DNA from 2 places in the Verrucosispora sp. CNZ293 genome. Region 2 is predicted to be linked to the other one. Evidence: riboswitches for the same ligand, from Rfam matches in the RefSeq annotation. Region 2 holds a riboswitch; the other holds the start of a gene.
What was found. A riboswitch is a leader RNA that binds a small molecule or an ion and turns the genes downstream of it on or off. The one in region 2 is predicted to bind S-adenosylmethionine.
Positions count from the first base shown of each region.

Region 1: it holds a riboswitch for S-adenosylmethionine, as region 2 does, so the genes downstream of both, CLT74_RS05830 (ABC transporter substrate-binding protein) here and thrC (threonine synthase) in region 2, are expected to answer to the same signal.

Region 1 covers NZ_PEFR01000001.1:1,273,735-1,277,136, reverse strand. The annotation lists gene CLT74_RS05845 (urease subunit alpha) at 1-308, opposite strand, end outside; gene CLT74_RS05840 (urease subunit beta) at 305-628, opposite strand; gene CLT74_RS05835 (urease subunit gamma) at 625-927, opposite strand; SAM riboswitch class IV at 1,234-1,346, shown strand; gene CLT74_RS05830 (ABC transporter substrate-binding protein) at 1,623-2,471, shown strand; gene CLT74_RS05825 (amino acid ABC transporter permease) at 2,509-3,288, shown strand; gene CLT74_RS05820 (amino acid ABC transporter ATP-binding protein) at 3,285-3,402, shown strand, end outside.
Region 2 covers NZ_PEFR01000001.1:5,353,658-5,357,059, forward strand. The annotation lists gene CLT74_RS24415 (DUF4232 domain-containing protein) at 10-741, opposite strand; gene CLT74_RS24420 (DoxX family protein) at 1,029-1,475, shown strand; SAM riboswitch class I at 1,594-1,729, shown strand; gene thrC (threonine synthase) at 1,739-3,025, shown strand; gene CLT74_RS24430 (GNAT family N-acetyltransferase) at 3,267-3,402, shown strand, end outside.

The DNA of each region.
Region 1 (3,402 bases), 4.1 Mb from region 2:
GGGTTGCCGGCCCGACCGAGCGCGACGATCCGTCCGTCCCGCAGCCCGACGTCGGCCTTGACCACCCCCCAGTGGTCGAGGACGACCGCCCCGGTGATGACGGTGTCCAGGGCGCCCTCGGCGCGGGTGGCGCGGGACTGGCCCATCGACTCCCGGATCACCTTTCCGCCACCGAAGACCGCCTCGTCTCCGCCGGCACAGTGGTCCTGCTCGATCTCGATGAGCAGGTTCGTGTCGGCCAGCCGGATCCGGTCGCCGGTGGTCGGCCCGTACAGGGCGATGTAGCGGTCCCGTTCGACGCTGCTCATGCCGTCCGCCCTTCGTCGAGCGCTCCGGCGCACTCGCCGCGCAGGCCGGGCACGATCCGCGCGCCGCCCAGCGGCACCAGGTCCACCCGACGGCTCACGCCCGGCTCGAAACGCACCGAGGTGCCGGCCGGTACGGCGAGCCGCTGCCCCCAGGCGGCGTCCCGGTCGAAGTCCAGCGCCGGGTTGGCCTCGGCGAAGTGGTAGTGCGACCCGACCTGCACCGGTCGGTCAGCCGTGTTCACCACCAGCAGCGTGGTGACCGGACGACCGGCGTTGATCTCCACCGGGCCGGCTGCCGGCAGGATCTCCCCGGGGATCACGGGATCGGGTGGTGCACAGTCACCAACTTGGTGCCGTCCGGGAACGTCGCCTCCACCTGCACCTCCCCCAGCAGCTCGGGGATGCCGTCCTGCACGTCGTCCCGGGTCAGGACGGTGCGGCCGGCGGCCATCAGGTCGACCACGGACTGCCCGTCGCGGGCCCCTTCGAGCAGGAAGGCGGTGATCACCGCTACGGCTTCCGGATAGTTGAGACGCAGGCCGCGCTCGCGGCGCCGCCGGGCGACGTCGGCCGCCACATGGACGAGCAGGCGGTCCTGCTCGTGGGGGGTGAGATACACGGGTGCTCCCGGTGGATGTCCGCGCTCCCGACGCCGCCGGCCCGGCGCATCGACGCGCCGCCCGCAGGTCGGGGCTCGCCCGCCGGGTCGTCCGCCACGCCGTCGCGGGCGACGGGATTCCACCATCCCGGCCCGACGTCGCGGAGCACCGGCGGTGGCTTCTCGGGTGCGGACCGCACCGCCCACCGCTGAGCAGACCGTAAGGGATCACGCGGTTCGCGGGCAACCTCGCCTGCGTTGGCTCGGGGTGAGGGTGGTCATAACGGGTGGACGCTGGCCGGTCACCGGCTGCTAGCCTCGGCGGCAGGTCATGAGTGCCAGCGTCAAGCCCCGGCTCGCTGGCCGGCAACCCTCCACCGCGCAGGGGTGCCCCGGGTGAGGACCAGGCATCGGTGCAACCACCGGTGCAAGCGTGGCCTGGGTTCCCAGGTCATCACGACCTTGAGGAGAACCATGTCGTACCGCGATCGACCTGTGGCCCGCCCGGGCCTGACCCGGCGGCGGCACGTCGACATGATGCGGGTCTGTAGCGCCGCGTGTAGCTGACCGCGTCGCCGCCGGTCACCGGAACCCCTGCCGGTTCGGTTGACCGCCCCTTCCCCGCTCTGCCATCGATCCCATCCCAGCGGTCCGCCCTGCGGCGGACCGTCGGTGCGGCACGTCCGTGCCCGCCGCAGCTCAACCAGGAGACACCTGTGCGATTCCTTCCTGCCCTGACCCGGGCCGCCGCCGTCGGCGTCGCCGCGATCCTCGGCGCGACCACCCTGACCGCCTGCGGCTCGGATTCCGCCGGCAGTGCTGCCGACAACCCGTACAACCTGGTGCAGCCGGGGGTGCTGCGGGCCGGCACGCTCACCGACGCACCGCCGAACGTGTACCTCAAGGACGGCACGTTCACCGGCTTCGACAACGACCTGCTGGTCGCCGCCGCCGACAAGCTCGGTCTCAAGGTCGAGTTCGTCGGCACCGACTTCTCGGCCCTGCTCGCCCAGGTCGGCAACCGCAAGTTCGACATCGGCAGCTCCTCGATCACCATCACCGAGGCGCGCAAGAAGACAGTGGACTTCGGCAACGGGTACGACTTCGGCTACTTCGGGCTCGACGTGCCCGCCGGGTCACCGCTGACCAGCTTCGACCAGTTGCCCGGCAAGCGGGTGGTGGTCGTGCAGGGCACCGTCCAGGACGACTACGCCACGAACAAGGGTCTGGACCCGGTGCGGGTGCCCGACTACAACGGCGCGATCAACCAGCTCAAGGCCGGTACCGCGGACGCGTGGATCGCTCCCGCCGAGATCGGTGAGAAGACCGCCGCGGACAGCGGCGGCAAGATCACGGTGGCGGCGAAGGAACTCAGCCCGGCACCCACCGCGTACGCCTTCGCCAAGGGCAACGACGCGCTGCGCGAGGCGCTGAACAAGGCCCTCGACGAGGTGATCGCCGACGGCACCTGGACCCGCCTGCAGGAGCAGTACTACCCGGGCCGGCCCATCCCGGCCGACTTCACCCCGGGCAGCGGTGACGTGTCGGCCCCGGCCGCCTCCTGACCGTAGGACGACGAGCGAGCAGGGCGGAGGTTGACCTGTGGATCCGTTGCGCACCCTGTGGGAGACGTTCTTCGACGGGGAGTCGATGCGTGAGGCGCTACCCGAGATGCTCACCGTCGGGTTGCCCAACACGCTGATCCTGGCGGTCACCGCCGCCCTGCTCGGCTCGGCGATGGGCATCGTGCTGGCGGTGGCGGGCATCTCGCGTACCCGCTGGCTGCGGTGGCCGGCGCGGGTCTACACCGACATCTTCCGGGGACTGCCGGCAGCGGCGACGATCCTGCTGATCGGGGTCGGGCTGGCCCCGCTGGGCATGCAGGTGTGGGGTCCCAACCCGTACCCGCTGGGGATCCTGGCGCTGTCCCTGATCGCCTCGGCGTACCTCGGGGAGATCTTCCGATCGGGCATCCAGTCGGTGGAGGCCACCCAGTTGGAGGCGGCCCGTGCGCTGGGCTTCTCCTGGCGTGAGGCGATGCGGCGGGTGATCATCCCGCAGGGCATCCGGCGGATCCTGCCGGCCTGGGTGAACCAGCTGATCGCCCTGATCAAGGATTCCAGCCTGGTCTACTTCCTCGGCCTGCTCGCCAGCCAGCGCGAGCTGTTCCGGATCGGGCAGGACTACGCGGCGAACACCGGAAACCAGTCGGCGCTGCTGCTGGCCGGGCTGTTCTACCTGGCGCTGACGGTGCCACTGACCCACGTCGTCAACTGGATCGACAAGCGGCTGCGACACGGCCGGCCGGCGACCGGACCGGCCGACGACCCCGACGACCTGGACCTGGCGCTGCCCGGCGCCGCCGGAGGCAACCAACGATGAACACCTCGGTCAGCCTGAGCCTGCGCGACGTGCACCTGGCCTTCGGGCGTCACCAGGTGCTGCGCGGAGTGGACCTGGACGTGACGAGCGGCGGCACCACGTGCGTGATCGGCC
Region 2 (3,402 bases):
CGAACGTGGTCAGAGCAGCGGGACCGGTGTGGTGGGCGGCGGGTCGGGCGCTGCCCGCGTCGGCTCCGGCGTTCTCGGCTCCTGTTTCCGCCAGGCGCTGACCCCGAGCCGGTCGGTGTTGCCCAGGTCGATCCGCCCCTGCATGACGACCCGCTGGGCGGGCTGACCGCGCAGCGGGGCGACGTCGAGGTGCTCGGCGTTCGTCGCCACCACCGTCGGGTCGTCGACCAGGTTGCGCCAGAGCAGCGCGGCACCGGCCGCCTCGCCGGGAGCCAACACCAACGGCCGGGGTGGCTTGTCGAAGCCGGACGTGATTCCTGTCGCGCCGTGGATCACCCGGACCGAAATGGCATTGCCGTCCGCGTCCCGCAGTCGCGGCTCCGGATACCCGTGCAGCCGGTAGGGGTGGTCACCGCAGTTGACAAGTTCGAGGCCCATCGCCCGCAGCCCCATGGCGGCACTGACGCCGCGGTAGGTGATCCGCACACCGGAGTCGGGGCAGCCGGAGGTCGGGCCGTTGTCGACGCCGGGATCGCGGTCACGGGACGGCGTGTCACCGAGCGCGCCGGACATCGGGTCGCCGGGCGCGCTGGAGGTCGGCACCGGGCCGACCGGTGCGCCCACCCCGTCGCCGACCGGGGCGCAGCCGGCGAGGAGGGCGAGCGCTGCGGCGCCCGCGATCGGCACGGCGACGAGCCGACGGAGACCGGTGGTCGGGCTGCGGAACGTTGCGCCTGGCATCCGAGCATCGTCGCACCGGCCGCCGCGGCCTGTGGCCCCGCCGTGGGTGTGCGCGGACCACGAGGTCGGGTCGGGTCTCGTCGGGTCGCGCGGACGGCGGCATACTCCGCCCGCTCCGGCCGGTGCCGGACCAGCTACTCCGGTCCGGGTGGGAGAAACAGCTGCGGTTTCCGGAAGCTCCGCCCACTAGGATGAGTGTGGGAGCGTTCCCACGAAGAGAGATTGCATCGACAACTATTTATGACTTCCGCATTCTGGTACCACCACCCCACTCGTAGGAGGTACCAATGCGTGCTGACCGGTTCGGCGGGCCGGCTCTGTCCCTGTTCCGCATCGTCATCGGGTTGTTGTTCCTCATTCACGGCATGTCGTCCGTGTTCGGGATCTTCGGCGGCAACCGTGGCACCGGCGAGGCCGTACCCCTGGGCCAGTGGCCCGGCTGGTACGCCGCGCTGATCCAGTTGGTCTGTGGCGGCCTCGTGCTCCTGGGGCTGTTCACCCGGCCCGCGGCCCTGCTGGCGTCGGGCTCCATGGCCTACGCGTACTTCGTGGTCCACCAGCCCGAGGCGCTGCTGCCGCTGCGCAACCACGGCGAGTTGTCCGTGCTCTTCTGCTGGTCGTTCTTCCTGATCGCGGTGCTCGGTCCGGGCACCTGGGCAGTGGACAACCTGTGGCGGCGCGGGGACGCGACTGTCGCCCTGGATCGGGCTGAACCACGATCCGTCCCGGCCTGACGGCAGTGCCTCAGCGGCGCCGGGGCACGCGACGGCGCCGCTGAGGTTTCGCTCACAGGCTGGGATTGACCGGCGACGGCCGCGCCCGGATTGCCTAGACTCGGCCACACAACTGCATACCTCATCCAGAGGGGCTGAGGGATACGGCCCGACGACGCCCCGGCAACCACCTCGCACGCTCACCGTTGAGCGTTCGGCGGGGCAGGTGCCAATTCCGTCCCCGCCGCAGGGTGCGATGCGGGGAAAGATGAGAGGACTTCGACATGACGTCGACGCTCGCCCCGTCCGGCATCGACACCGCCGCCAGCCCCGCCCGCGCCCTGGTCTGCCGGGCCTGTTCGGCCCGCTACCCGCTCGCCGCCCAACACGCCTGTTACGAGTGCTTCGGCCCGCTGGAGGTCGACTACGACCCGGCCGCGCTCGCCAGCGTGACCCGCGAGCAGATCGAGGCCGGCCCGCGCAATCTCTGGCGGTACGCCGCCCTGCTGCCCGCCGGCCAGGACCCGGCCGCCAGGGTCACCCTGGACCCGGGGTTCACCCCGCTGGTGGCCGCCGACCGGCTCGCCGCCGAGTTGGGCATCACCGCTCCGCTGTGGGTCAAGGACGACAGCGCCAATCCCACCCACTCGTTCAAGGACCGGGTGGTGTCGGTCGCGCTTACCGCCGCCCGCGCGCTGGGTTTCTCCCGGTTCGCCTGCGCCTCCACCGGTAACCTGGCCAACTCCGTCGCCGCGCACGCCGCCCGGGTCGGTGCACCGTCCGTGGTCTTCATCCCGAGCGACCTGGAGCAGGGCAAGGTCGTCACCACCGCCGTCTACGGCGGCGACTTGGTCGCCATCGACGGGTCGTACGACGACGTGAATCGGCTCTGTGGCGAGCTCGTCGAGACCGACGAGTTCGAGGACACCGCGTTCGTCAACGTCAACGTGCGGCCCTACTACGCGGAGGGGTCCAAGACGCTCGGGTACGAGGTGGCCGAGCAACTCGGCTGGCGGATCCCCGCCCAGGTGGTCATTCCGATGGCCTCGGGCGAACTGCTCACCAAGATCGACAAGGCGTTCAGCGAGCTTGTCGAGATCGGCCTGGTCGAGGCCCCGGCCGGCGGTTGGAAGGTGTTCGGCGCGCAGTCCGCCGGTTGCAACCCGATCGCCACCGCACTGCACGGCGGCACCGACGCCATCACCCCGGTCAAGCCCACAGGCATCGCCAAGTCGCTGAACATCGGCGACCCGGCGGCCGGGCTGTACGCCCTGGAGGCGGTGCGTCGTACCGGTGGCTGGATGGATCACGCCGACGACGACGAGATCCGCGCGGGGGTGCGCCTGTTGGCGCGTACCACAGGGGTCTTCGCGGAGACGGCCGGCGGGGTGACCGTGGCGGTGCTGCGCAAGCTTGTCGAGTCGGGCCGGTTGGACCCGACCGCCGAGACGGTGGTGTTCAACACCGGCGAGGGGCTGAAGACGCTCGACGCGGTGGCCGGTGAGGTCGGCCCCACCCACCGGATCAAGCCGTCGCTGCGCGCGGCCCGGGACGCGGGCCTGCTGAGCTGACCGCGACGGTCGGGGAGTAAGCGGCATTTCGCAGGGAGTGAGCGAAACACGCCGCCGGGGACTTGACGACCGCAAACGGACGGCGCAAGATGCTCCGTGCGGGAGGGCGCTTCGCCGTAGACTTTCAGTCTTTACGACCCAGCGCCGGAGGCGTTGTGCGATCGTCCCTCCCGACCAACGTCCGAGCGGGCCAGCGAAAATTCGCTGGCCCGCTCGCCTGTCTCTGGCGCAGGCTGCCGGCATGACCGTCACCGTCACCCCCTTCGGTCCCGCCGACGAGCAGGCGATCGAGCAGGCGTACCGGATCGGCGCGGCGCACGTCGCCGCCGATCTGCCCGACTTCCCACCCTTCTGTCGGCAACGGTTCCTGGCGATGG